DNA from 3 places in the Enterococcus diestrammenae genome. Region 2 is predicted to be linked to each of the others. Evidence: riboswitches for the same ligand, from Rfam matches in the RefSeq annotation. Region 2 holds a riboswitch; each other region holds the start of a gene.

Region 1 (4,202 bases), on a different contig from region 2:
GATAAAAGCTCAGAAAAAAAGCGCTAACCACTTCACTGATATCCCCGTGAAGTGGTTAGCGCTAGTCGCTTATTCAAATTGATGCCGAAATTTAATAATGTTTTACATCCATCTCAAAATATCCCAACACTTCAGCCGTTGCTTCTTTTACAGGAGTTACCGATTTTAGTTCCCCCTGAACGACTACCCGCTTGGTCCCGCCGATTTCATTACAAGTAATCAAAGTGACTAGTTTTTTGTCTGGGACTTCTTCAATGTACTGCGTCTCAGTGGGTAAAACAGTAATATTCAAGGTAGCGGTATACTCATAGATATTTTCCAAATCTGTCAGATAAATGGCGTCACCAATTTGAGTCTGATCTAATGGTTCGAATAAATACCCTTTATCATAGGCACGATGACTGGCCAGAGAATAATTGCCCGCCCCCATCTTTTGATCAGGAAACATGGTGCCAGCACCCCACAAGAGAGATTCGTTGGCAACACCTCTAAAGATTGGTAAATTAATGCCCACTTTGGGTATGGCGATACCACCGACTACTGGTAAGTTACGATTTTGCCATTGGGCTTTGAAAACCGTCTCGGAGCTAGCAGGAACTACCGCTTCAAAATCAAAGCTCGCTTCTTTTTCTTCATTTTTTACGATGTCTTCTCTCGTAAGCTTAGAAACCGCAAATTTTTCGCCATTATGGTCGATAATCACGTTTTTGATTTGATTATTAAAAACCAATACCAGTCCGACTACCAAAAGCAGTAGTAAAAAGATATTGATAAGCCAATTTCTTCCCCGATGTTTTTTCTTTTTCATAATAAGCCCCGCCCTCATTTGATTGCTAGCGCCTTTATTTTACCATAGAAAACAGCACACCGGCTATGGTAGCTCCAGACAGCCTCGCTAGTTTTAAGAAAACGCAACCTTCTTTTGCGGAGCGGATTTTCTAAAAATTGGCTGGACTAGCAAAAGATTGCAAAAGAAAGCCCTTTCTGTAATCAAACTTTAAAGGAAACGAAACACCACGAAATCCCTCGTTGTTGTATGATGGTAGTATCGGGAAAAAGGAGGGGGCGCCCCATGACAAAAATGATTTACATACATATTGATACTACCAGCAATGCCGTTTTGTCACGGGGCATTAGTCCCTTAGAATTTTATCATGGCATCGTCCATCAGCCAAAAAATCTCCTGCTTCTAGACCCTTCCTCTGATTACGGTGAATATGAAACCCACACCGGTTTGAAAATTTTGCGGGGAAATGAAGGCGTCAAACAGTATTTCGATGAACTGGCTCGCAATCGGATTTCTGAGGATATCAAATGGATTGACTTTAATGACAGTGCCCTGCTAAAAGAACTGACACCCTTAGAAATCAGTGAGTTGCTGTATTTTGGCCACATGAAAACCCATCTCCACTCGCCATTTTTCTATAAACTGCAGAATAATTTCGTTTACTTCGATTTGAAAGACGAGCTTTCCCGGGTTTACTATCGCTATTTAGATGAGTATTATCGGATTCTCGCTGACAAACTCACTCGGACAGTCTTGGAAAAAATCAACGACCGCCGTTCATTTTTCCGCAAAGCAACTCCAGTAGAAAAACTTGATATCAGTCTTTTACGAGAGATGAAAGGTCTTTTTCAAGAAGGTGTCGTCTTTTGCTTCCAGTCGGCCCACACAGAAGGCCAAGATTATAAAATTCCCATCTACTTAATTGAAGATGGTAGTTTTCGAAAAAATGAGGAACTTACCAAAGATGACATGCTCGTCGGCCATTTGATTTACCAACAAGACCGACGCCAATGGCAAGTGACCTACGAAGACAAAGATCTCCTTTTTCTAACCAATTAAAGTAAGCCTGTAAAAATACAGGATGGCCTTATTTTTCGAAGCATCCCTCAAAATATCAGGGAACCAATTATAGGCGACTATAAAACAGGCCTCATTCCTCAGTTTTTTTACTGATTTCTGCTTAGATCTTAGATGAAACTGGCTATTTAAGGCTTCTGACAGCCGAAATTTTGACCTTCCTTGATCCAGCAAAAAAGCTGCATTTTCCAAATGATGTGGAAAATGCAGCTTTTTTAGTGGTTCAATCACTTAACGGTTGCCGATAAGTACCGGTTTACAACTTATTTTGTAGCCGACCAAACACCATGATCGTCTTTCGGGATAAACAACCTAGGAGCAACTTTGACCAGAATCACCAAAACTACCGCTACATAGATGATATTCCCTAAAGCGGAGGCACCGTTGACGGAAAAAGAATACAGCCAAGGACTCATATTTTCTGGTGCATAGGCGCCCCAAACGAAGACCCCCGCCCAAAAATGCCAAAACCAACGGGAGAGACACGCAAGCACCGCACCCAAGACAATGTACAGCACCATCTGTTTTTGATAACCTTTTTGCACACTAAGGCGAACTTTAGTCCCCAACAAGCCGCCCAAGCCACCAAAGGCAAAAGCAAAGGGGTATTCAAAAATGATTTGCGGGACACTGATAAAGTTCTTCATCGCCGAACCTAAGACGATATTTAACAAGCCCCAGACAAAGCCTGCTGTCATCCCTGCCAGCGCACCTCGCCGATAAGAATACAACACCAACGGCACCAACCCTAAAGACAAATCCAAGGCTGCATTTGCCGTTTGGATGGGAATATAAGACAAAGCCATCCCCATCGCGGCGATAATCGTTCCTTCGATCCAGACTCGCAGATTTTTATTCATAAAAAAACTCCTCCATTGCAGATTATAGAACAGTCACAATCTACAAAGGAGAAGTATATGCTACTTCTAAGTCGTCACAATTCCTACGCTCGCATTATCGAGACAGGTACAGAGGGTTTAGAGTTCACTCATTCTCAGCCAATGGCATGGCTCCCCTTTGTGATCGTGTTCTATATTCAGTTATTTTGGTACAGCTCCATCTTAGCATATTTTTCAGAAAATGGAAGAGGAATTTCAGCCTTCCGTTTCCTCTTGTAAGCTGTCGGCTTTTGCCAACATTTGGTAGGTAGCGGTAAAGGTGGGGCAGACATCATCTGGTATCTGGTAGTCTGCTGTAAGTTCCCGTAATTGGGCAAACGTTGCCGAAAGATCCGGATTTTCAGTAGTCTCCGCCAATTTTTGGCTGATGCTATCATAGAGAGCTTTCACCTGAAAAACTTCTGGATGATGAGCGCCATGAGCACGGGTAATCGCCGTGGTGTATAAATCGAGGGTTGCTTGATTTTCTTTGAGATAGTCGGTCACTTTAGTCATTCATAATCCTTCTTTCAATAAATGCTTAAATTTTCTTGCCATCACGAAGTATACCTGTCTGGCTAGCAGAAGAACTTGATGGCTATCAAGAAAAACATTTTTAATCCGAAAGAGGATACCAGGACCCACCAAAATTGACGATAAAGCTTATGAACGATGGCAGGTCGACGATGGATAACGGTAAATTCTCGGCTCCTAAGTCTCCCTATTTTCCCTTCCCCACGCAAAAAAAGCAGTCCACCAAGTTAGTGGCCCTGCTTCTTTTGCAATTGCTTATTGTGGTTGATTGGTTTCAAACAAAGGACTAACTGGTTTGTTTTCATGGATTCGCTTAATCGCTTCACCCATCAAAGCACTAACAGAGATCTCATCGATTTTTTCAATCTTACGGTCTTCTGGCAAGTTGATGGAATCGGTCACGACTAAGCGTTCGATAGCGGAGTCTGAAATCCGTTGCATCGCAGGACCAGAAAGAACTGGATGCGTACAAGAAGCATAAACACTCTTAGCACCGGCTTCTTTCAAAGCATTGGCAGCTAAAGTGATGGTGCCGGCTGTATCGATCATGTCGTCGATCAGGACACAAGTTTTGCCTTCAACATGTCCGATGATATTCATGACTTCAGCAACGTTAGCTTTTGGCCGACGTTTGTCAATGATGGCAATCGGCGCTTTCAAGAACTCGGCCAATTTACGTGCCCGTGTCACACCACCGTGGTCAGGCGATACCACAACCACGTCATCTCCTTGAATTCCTTTGTCCAAGAAATAGTTGGCAATCAATGGTGCCCCCATCAAGTGGTCCACTGGAATATCAAAGAATCCTTGAATTTGAGCCGCATGCAAATCTAGACAGACAAGGCGATTAGCTCCTGCTTTTTCAATCATATTGGCAACTAATTTGGCAGTGATTGGTTCACGAGAGCGTGCTTTACGGTCTTGGC
Region 2 (4,202 bases):
AAGAAGCCTATTATGATATGGTACTGACTTTGCTGGAAGATGCGGAAAAACAAGGAAATACTTGGCCGGATACTGGTAGAATTTTACGTTTTATTCGCAAATGGGAAGAGGCTTTAGAAGAAGTAAGTGAACCGCGGTTAATCCACTTTGACCTATTCAATAACAATGTTTTTGCTGATCCTGAGGGAAACTTTGCTGGGTTTATCGACACAGAGCGTTGTTTCTTTGGGGACTATTATGCAGACTTCTTTGCGATTGATTTCTTGGGGCGCCTGGAAGATAATCATGGTTTGATCGAGGGATACAATAGCGTAGCCCAAGAAAAAATCATCTTTACGCCTTATGCCAGAGCACGGGTGGCCTTGTCGCGCTTAATGTTGGGGCTATTGATGTTTTCAGAGGGGACGACGCGCTTGGCTACTAGTGATCCTGAGCATTGGGATCGAAAATTACTAGCTACGCAGATTATCGAGTTTGCCATGAAGGAAATGGCTGAGGTGGAAGTGCCGAAAAGTTTAAAATAACATAATAATAATTTAAAAAAACAGACCTTTTCCACAAAAAATAGCGAAAAGGTCTTTATTTATGGAAAATATCTTAATAAGACACAACCCGAGCGCCAAAGGGCATCAAGGAGAGTTTGGCCATCTTCATGGATTGCTTGGCAAAAGGTATACCGATGATGGTGATGGTTAGTAATAGTGCGCTAAGTAGATGGGCTAAGGCAAGAGGAATGCCCGACACCAGGAGCCAAATAATATTTAGCAACAGGCTGACGTTGCTGTCGTTGTAGATGATTTGTTTGCCAAAAGGAGCCAATCCCAGACTAGCAAATTTGAAGCACTGACGGCCGATGGGAATCCCTACGATGGTGATGCACCAGAGACAACCAGCCAAAAACCAACCGATAGCGCTGACTAGGCCACCAAAAATCATCCAAATGATATTTCCAAGACAACTCATATAACCCCACCTTTTCTAAAAGTCCAAAGAAACTTTTGATGCCATTTCTTGTTAATCTCAGTATAGCAAAAGTCTGCTAGGCTGAGTAGTTTGGTAAAAGAATAGGTCGGATAAAAAAATCATTTTTTTAATTGAGAATAGTTCTCAACTTGGCAAATTTGTGCTATACTACGTTCATCGAGTAAGTCATTACTCCCCAAGTATCGACCTCGTGAGATTAATCTGTTTTGTTTTTTTCTTCGATTGAGTTCCCCTCTCAATCAATAGATGCGCCTGCCGATTCCCCTCGGCAGGTTTTTTGTATTTTTCGGGGAGTAGTAGGAGTGAGAGTGGCTTGTCTGTTTTCGAAGCGGATCGTATCGAAAACTTGAAGTGAGGTGGAAATCGGAAGTAAGGCATGGACGCTATACCCCTGCAAAATATTTTTCGGGGAGTGGCGGGAGTGAGAGGGGCTTGTCTGTTTTCGAAGCGGATTGTCTCGAAAACTTGAAGTGGTGTGGAAAGTGGAAGAAAAGCGTGAACGCTGTGCCCCTGCCAAGCGTTATCTGGAGAGTGTCTTGGCATCGAAAAAATAGCTATCCGTACCATTCTCACAATTTCATCGAAAAATATGGTACTTGGCAACATTATGTGCTACACTGTGGTCACATTTGAATAGAAACATTTGGGGTGCTGCAAAGCTGAGATTATACCCATTGAACCTGATACAGTTAGGACTGACGCAGGGAAATGTCTAGGATCAACCATGAATTGGCTTATTTATGCACCCCATCAGAGAAAAATCTGGTGGGGTGTTTCTTTTTTGGAGGGGAAACTCTCTCCAAAGCTAGTGGATAGTTCATCACGGTATCGGTCTGCCCCTTTTCGTTTCGTAATTGAATGAGGAAAGGGGTTTTTTTGATGAAAAAATGGCGGTTACAAGAAGTATTGTTCCTAGCGTTGATTGCGTTTTTGTTTGGAGCGATTTTTATGGGAGCGGGGGTGTTGTATGCATTATTGACGGCGGTTTTGACGCCTTTGGGCTATGGCCCTTTTGCCAATGAAATCTTGTTCGGGTTGTGGACGATGGCAGCACCGGTGGCGGGGATGTTGGTGCGACGGCCGGGAAGCGCAGTGCTAGGGGAAGTGCTGGCAGCTTTGGCAGAGATGCTGTATGGCAGTTATTTTGGGCCGGGAGTGTTAGTTTCGGGGCTGTTGCAGGGCGCTGGGACGGAGTTGGGCTTTTTAGCAGGACGATATCGCCGTTATGATAGTTGGCACTTGCTAATCGGAGCATTTGGGACGACGGCGTTGAGCTTTTTCTATGAATTTTTCAAATTTGGCTATGGGGCACTAGGCGTAGGCATGGTGGTGAGCTTATTGATAGTAAGGCTGCTTTCGGTGATTTTCTTCGGGATGATTTTAGTGCAGGCCATCATGAAACTTTATGATAAAGTCCAACAATTGGCGGTGACGGGAGGATGATTGCATTACAAGGACTGAGTTTGTGGCAATTGGGAAGGACTAGTGATGCGGCCCCGATTTTAAAAGACTGTCAGCTAAAGTTAGCAGCAGGGGAATTTTGTTTGCTTAGAGGAGACAGCGGTAGTGGTAAATCCACTTTGTTGCGCCTACTAGCGGGAGTGCTGGACTTATCCTATGAGGGGGATATTTTTCTGGCTGGGCGTAATCTGCGAGAGGTAGTAGGTTGTCAAAAAGCTCAACTGGCTGGCTTGCTGATGCAAAATCCCAGTCGACAATTTGCAATGGGGAGTCTGCGGCGGGAGCTGATCTTTGCTTTGGAAAATGTTCAGACACCACCGAGCAAAATTGCCAAAAAGATGCAACAAGCTTGTCAGTTGGCAGATACGATAGCGCTGATGGATCAGCCGTTTCATCAGCTTTCTGGAGGGGAAAAACAGCGTTGTGCCTTGACGGTATTATTGGCTTTAGATTCGCCAATATTGTTGTTAGATGAACCTTTTGCCAGCATCGATCCCGCCAGTCGTCGGCGTTTATTGCAACTGTTGGCTCAGTTGCGGGATCTGGGAAAGACGATTTTGTTAGCGGATCATGATCTAGCAGGTTATCAGGAAGTGGTGGATCGGCACTTGTTGCTTGCTGAGGGGCATTTGCAGGAGTTGCCAGTGGCGGATTTGCCAGACCACGAGCCGCAATGGTCCCTTGCGATGGCGAGCGGATGTGAAGATGCAGCGAGTTTACAGTTGCAGCAAGTTAGCTATGGATTTGAAAAAGGTCGGCCCTTGTTGCAGCCTAGTGATTTTACCTTTCAAACCGGCTTGACCACTTTGACTGGGGCCAATGGTAGTGGCAAATCCACTTTGTTGCGGACGATTATGCAGCTGGAAAAATACCGAGGACGTTATCTTTATGAAGGGCGACCGCTACCAAAGAGGCGCTCACTTTATCGGCGAGTTTCGCTAGGGGTGCAAGATCCTCAGCACCAGTTTACCGGATTGACGGTGCGAGAAGAGCTAGTTTCTTGGGGTTGGCAAGCAGATCAACTGACGGCAGAGCAAGAGGCCAGCTTGCAAAAATTGGGACTGAGGGAGTTTTTGGATAGGAGTATCTATCATCTGAGTGAGGGGCAAAAGAAGATGGTGCAGTTGTTAGGAATTTTGTCACGACCTTGGGAGTTGTTATTGTTAGATGAACCTTTTGCTAGTTTGGATCAGCGGGGGTGCGACTTTTTTGCTGATGTCTTGGCAAAAAAGAGTCAGCAAGAGGCTGTTTTAGTAGTGTCCCATCGCATGCAACCATTGGCACAAATCAGCCGTCATCATGTTCACTTGGCGGCAGGACAGTTGCAGGACTTAAAAAAGGAGTCGAGAAAATGAGTTTACTTAGTGAAGCAAAGGAAAAACCCATCACTACTGACTCGCTGAATGTAAAAGCACAAACTACTGCTGTTACTCAAACCACTCAAGTAGTCAATCTGACGGTTTTGATCTTGGGATTAACGTTGGTGCTTTCTTTCAGTTCTACGCTTTGGCTGAACTTGGTAATTATCGGTTGTTGCTTTGGCGTTTTAGTGGTGAGAAAGCACTTTGCAAGTCTGCTGACCTTGCTTGTCTTGCCGATATTGCCAGCGGTCAGTGCTGGGTGGGCGGTGATTATGCAAGGCAATCCAGAGAGCACGGCATTTGTGCTAGCCAGTCGTTGTTTTGCTTTTGCTGGCTTGGGTTTGGTTTTTGCCATGGGAGTCTCCTTTGAGAAATTGTTATTGTATCTGGAACAAC
Region 3 (4,202 bases), on a different contig from region 2:
CTTCTTCTTTGCCATTGCGGTGGCGGTAGGGTTGACACCAGAAATGCTGCCGATGATTGTTACTAGCAATTTGGCGAAAGGGGCGTTGAATTTGTCCCGCCATCAAGTCATCGTCAAGGAGCTGCCAGCAATCCAAAACCTCGGAGGCATGGATATCTTGTGTACCGATAAGACTGGCACGATTACGGAAGATCGGGTGGTTTTGGTGGAACATCTTGATCCATTAGGTGAAGTAAATCAGCAGGTCTTGCAGCTGGCTTATCTGAATTCCCACTATCAAACCGGTTGGAAAAATGTGATGGATGTGGCGGTGATCGAGTATTTTCAAAAGCAAAACCAATCACTGCCCTACCAAGAGATTGTGAAGATTGACGAATTACCTTTTGATTTTTCGCGGCGGCGTTTGTCTGTCATCCTCCAGGTGGATGGGTACCAACTGATGATTACCAAAGGCGCGGTGGAGGAGATGGCGGATGTCTGCAAATACGTCGAAATTGCTGGTCAGGTGCAATTGTTGACTCCGGCCCTCAAAGAAACCATGGGGCGCCTCAATCAAGAATTAAATGAACAGGGGATGCGGGTGATAGCAGTCGCCGTCAAACGGGATGCCCACAAGGACGCTACTTATACGGTGGCAGATGAAAACGACTTGACCTTGATCGGCTACATGGCCTTTTTGGACCCGGCTAAAGCATCGGCTGCCAGTGCTCTCGCAGCCTTGAAAGACCATGGCGTGACGGTCAAAGTCCTGACTGGCGACAATCCTTTCGTAGCAAAAAAAGTCTGCAGTGATGTCGGAATCGCTGTGGGGGAAATTTTGTTAGGTAGCGATATCGAGGCCCTCAGTGATGAGGAACTGGCTGCAAAAGTTGGTGAAACCCATCTTTATGCCAAACTCAATCCCATGCAAAAAGCGCGCCTGATTGGTGTTATGCAGCAAAAGGGTCATACTGTTGGCTTCATGGGAGATGGAATCAATGATGCGCCAGCTTTGCGGAAGGCTGATGTGGGGATCTCGGTGGATACCGCAGCGGATATCACCAAAGATGCGAGTTCGATCATCTTGCTGGAAAAATCCTTGCAAGTCTTGGAGACGGGGGTCATCGAAGGGCGCAAAGTCTTTTTCAATATGATGAAATATATCAAGATTACTTTGTCCTCTAACTTTGGCAACGTCTTTTCGATTTTAGCTGCCAGTGCCTTCCTACCCTTTTTGCCGATGGTGTCTCTGCAATTGTTACTGCAAAACTTGATCTATGATTTTGCCCAGCTGACGATACCTTGGGACCATGTGGATGAAGAAGAGTTGCGGCAACCAGCTAGTTGGCAAATCAAGGATATCTTCCGCTTTACTGTGGTGATTGGTCCGGTGAGCTCGCTTTTTGATATTTTGACTTACTTGGTGATGTGGTTTGCTTTAGGTGCCAATACTGTGGCCACTGCAGGACTGTTCCAAACAGGTTGGTTTTTAGTAGGTTTAACGACCCAAACGTTAGTGGTTCATTTGATTCGCACTAGAAAACTATCCTTTATCCAAAGTCGTGCTTCTTGGCCAGTCTTATTGGCAAGTGGTGGGGCGCTAGCAGCAGGCTTTTTGCTAGTCTTAACGCCCCTCGGTCAATTTTTCGATTTTTCCCGCTTACCAGGGGCCTACTTTGGTTGGTTCTTCTTGATCGTCGCTGGCTACTTGGTGACGTTGGAAGCAGTCAAGCACGTGTATATTCGTAAGACCGGGAGTTGGTTGTAAGAAAGGCAAGCGCTAAAAAGAAGCTGTGTCTTTGAAGTGTTTATTTGAAACTCAGAGGTTCGGTTACAACTTACACTCTTGAGTTTTCGACTAGCTTGCTATATGATAACAGCAAGTGAATTTTGTTTGCGGGGGGACGCTGCGGCGTTGAGAAGGTAAAACCTGACCCTTTGAACCTGTTTGGTTGAGACCAGCGTAGGGAGCAATTGTCTGAGGGAAAGATCGTTTTTTCAAGGCACTCTTCTGCTGGGAGAGTGCCTTTTCTGTCGTCTTTTTTCGAGAGTAAGGGATAGAGCAGCATACATGAAAATCTTCAAATGCCAACTTCAGCGATGTATGCCGTAATCAAGGCGCTTTCATAGAAAATTCAGGTGAAACCGATGCCTGCTAACGAGTATCCTGGGGCAATCCTGCCTGTTGAGAGAGGCAGGCGTTTGGTGGGCCTTTTGAACTGGCTGTCTTCTTTCCTGTGAATGAAATGTAGCGATTTTTGCATCGATGATAAGTTTCAGAGAGGAGCAGATTCATGAAAAAAGTAGTTAGTATAGCTGGCTCAGATTGTAGCGGTGGCGCGGGGATTCAAGCGGATTTGAAGACTTTTGCGGCTCACGGAGTGTACGGGATGTCGATCGTCACTTCAGTGGTGGCGGAAAATACAGTGCGGGTGATTTCTTATCAAGACATGACACCGACTGTGATTTGCCAGCAGGCGGACGCGGTATTTGAGGATATTTTTCCAGAAGCGGTGAAAATCGGGATGCTCTCCAGTCGGGAAACCATGCAAGCCGTGGCTACTAGTCTCAAAAAATGGCAACCGCAAAACGTGGTCCTAGATCCGGTGATGTATGCCAAAAACGGGGATGCTTTGATGGATCCCACAGCCATTGATACCTTGATTGCCGAAGTTTTACCTCTGGCAGATGTCATCACCCCCAACATCCCTGAAGCGGAAAAGATTGCGAATCGGACAATTACGACTTTAGCGGAGATGGAAGCAGCTTGCCGGGCAATCCAGCAAGTCTGTGGTGCCGCAGTACTGATCAAAGGGGGCCACAAGACGGGAGCGGCGACGGATGTTTTATTTGATGGGCATGATTTTTACCACTATTCCGTCGAACGAGTAGATACGAAAAATACCCACGGCACCGGCTGTACTTTTTCTTCCGCGATTGCTTCTGAGCTGGCTTTGGGACGGGCACTACCGGAAGCTGTTGCAAAAGCTAAGGACTACATCACCATGGCAATCACCCATTCCTTAGCGCTAGGCAAGGGGCATGGTCCGACAAATCATTTCTACCAAGTGTATCGTCAAGGATTGGAGGAGCAAGCATGAATCCCTATCAAACGGCTTTAAACAAAGTGCAGGAACAAAATCCACTAGTACACCATTTGACCAACTATGTCACGGTGAACGATTGTGCCAATATTACCTTAGCGATTGGTGGTTCGCCGATTATGGCAGATGATCTAGAGGAAGTCGCAGCGATTACTGAATTGGCACAAGCAGTGGTGATCAATATCGGTACCCTCAATGCCCGTACGGTTGAGGCGATGGTGTTAGCTGGTAAAAAGGCCAATCAACTGGGAATTCCTGTGATTTTGGATCCGGTGGGCGCGGGAGCCTCAGCTTTGCGGAACCAGACGTTGGCACGTTTACTGGCAGAAGTTTACTTTGCGGTGATTCGTGGCAATCTTTCAGAAATACGCTTTTTGGCCGGTTTTGCCAGCGTCAACCAAGGTGTCGATGTTTCGCAGGCGGATCTTTTGACAGTACAAGACAGTCAAGCCGTGGCCCAGCAGTTGGCGCTAGCTCGACAAGCGGTGGTGGTGATTACTGGGAAAGTCGACGTGGTCAGTGATGGCTTGCAGGTGGCGCTTATTGAAAACGGCCATCCCACAATGAGTCGCATCACTGGGACTGGTTGTATGTTGAGTTCGTTGTTGGGGAGTTTTTGTGGTAGTCAAAAAGATTACTTTAGCGCCAGTGTGGCTGCTACTCTGGCGATGGGTATCAGCGGGGAAATCGCCCATGAAAAAACGCAGCACCAAGGTACGGGGAGCTTTCGGGTGGCCTTGCTAGATGCGGTGAGTCAGTTGACCCCAGCTACCATGGAACAAAGGGGGCGACTACAAATTGTCAAAGCCTGATTATGCACTGTATTTGGTGACAGATGCCAGCTGTGTCGCCGGGGATTCCCTGTTGGCTGCTGTGTCCGAAGCGCTAGCCGGTGGCGTGACGATGCTGCAGTTACGGGAAAAAGAATTAGCCAGTCGTGCCTTTTACGAAGAAGCGCTGGCTATGAAACAGTTGGCGCATCAGTATCGCGTGCCCTTGATTATCAATGACCGCTTGGACATCGCCTTGGCTTGCGACGCAGATGGTCTCCACGTGGGGCAACAGGATTTACCCGTCGCCGCAGCCCGCAGATTGCTAGGCCCAGATAAACTGATCGGC

What was found. A riboswitch is a leader RNA that binds a small molecule or an ion and turns the genes downstream of it on or off. The one in region 2 is predicted to bind thiamine pyrophosphate.
Region 1: linked by a shared signal. The riboswitch ahead of thiT (energy-coupled thiamine transporter ThiT) and the one ahead of ACO03U_RS12585 (ECF transporter S component) in region 2 are both predicted to bind thiamine pyrophosphate.
Region 3: linked by a shared signal. The riboswitch ahead of thiD (bifunctional hydroxymethylpyrimidine kinase/phosphomethylpyrimidine kinase) and the one ahead of ACO03U_RS12585 (ECF transporter S component) in region 2 are both predicted to bind thiamine pyrophosphate.

Annotation. Positions count from the first base shown of each region.
Region 1 is NZ_JBMRGR010000006.1:45,074-49,275, reverse strand. Features, by position in the region: gene ACO03U_RS05765 (class A sortase) at 92-808, opposite strand; gene ACO03U_RS05760 (hypothetical protein) at 1,073-1,846, shown strand; gene thiT (energy-coupled thiamine transporter ThiT) at 2,128-2,724, opposite strand; TPP riboswitch at 2,788-2,891, opposite strand; gene ACO03U_RS05750 (iron-sulfur cluster repair di-iron protein, ric) at 2,959-3,258, opposite strand; gene ACO03U_RS05745 (ribose-phosphate diphosphokinase) at 3,532-4,202, opposite strand, start outside.
Region 2 is NZ_JBMRGR010000025.1:775-4,976, forward strand. Features, by position in the region: gene ACO03U_RS12575 (phosphotransferase family protein) at 1-524, shown strand, start outside; gene ACO03U_RS12580 (YccF domain-containing protein) at 598-963, opposite strand; TPP riboswitch at 1,619-1,708, shown strand; gene ACO03U_RS12585 (ECF transporter S component) at 1,864-2,427, shown strand; gene ACO03U_RS12590 (ATP-binding cassette domain-containing protein) at 2,424-3,800, shown strand; gene ACO03U_RS12595 (energy-coupling factor transporter transmembrane component T) at 3,797-4,202, shown strand, end outside.
Region 3 is NZ_JBMRGR010000021.1:29,756-33,957, forward strand. Features, by position in the region: gene mgtA (magnesium-translocating P-type ATPase) at 1-1,747, shown strand, start outside; TPP riboswitch at 1,868-1,966, shown strand; gene thiD (bifunctional hydroxymethylpyrimidine kinase/phosphomethylpyrimidine kinase) at 2,274-3,080, shown strand; gene thiM (hydroxyethylthiazole kinase) at 3,077-3,895, shown strand; gene thiE (thiamine phosphate synthase) at 3,882-4,202, shown strand, end outside.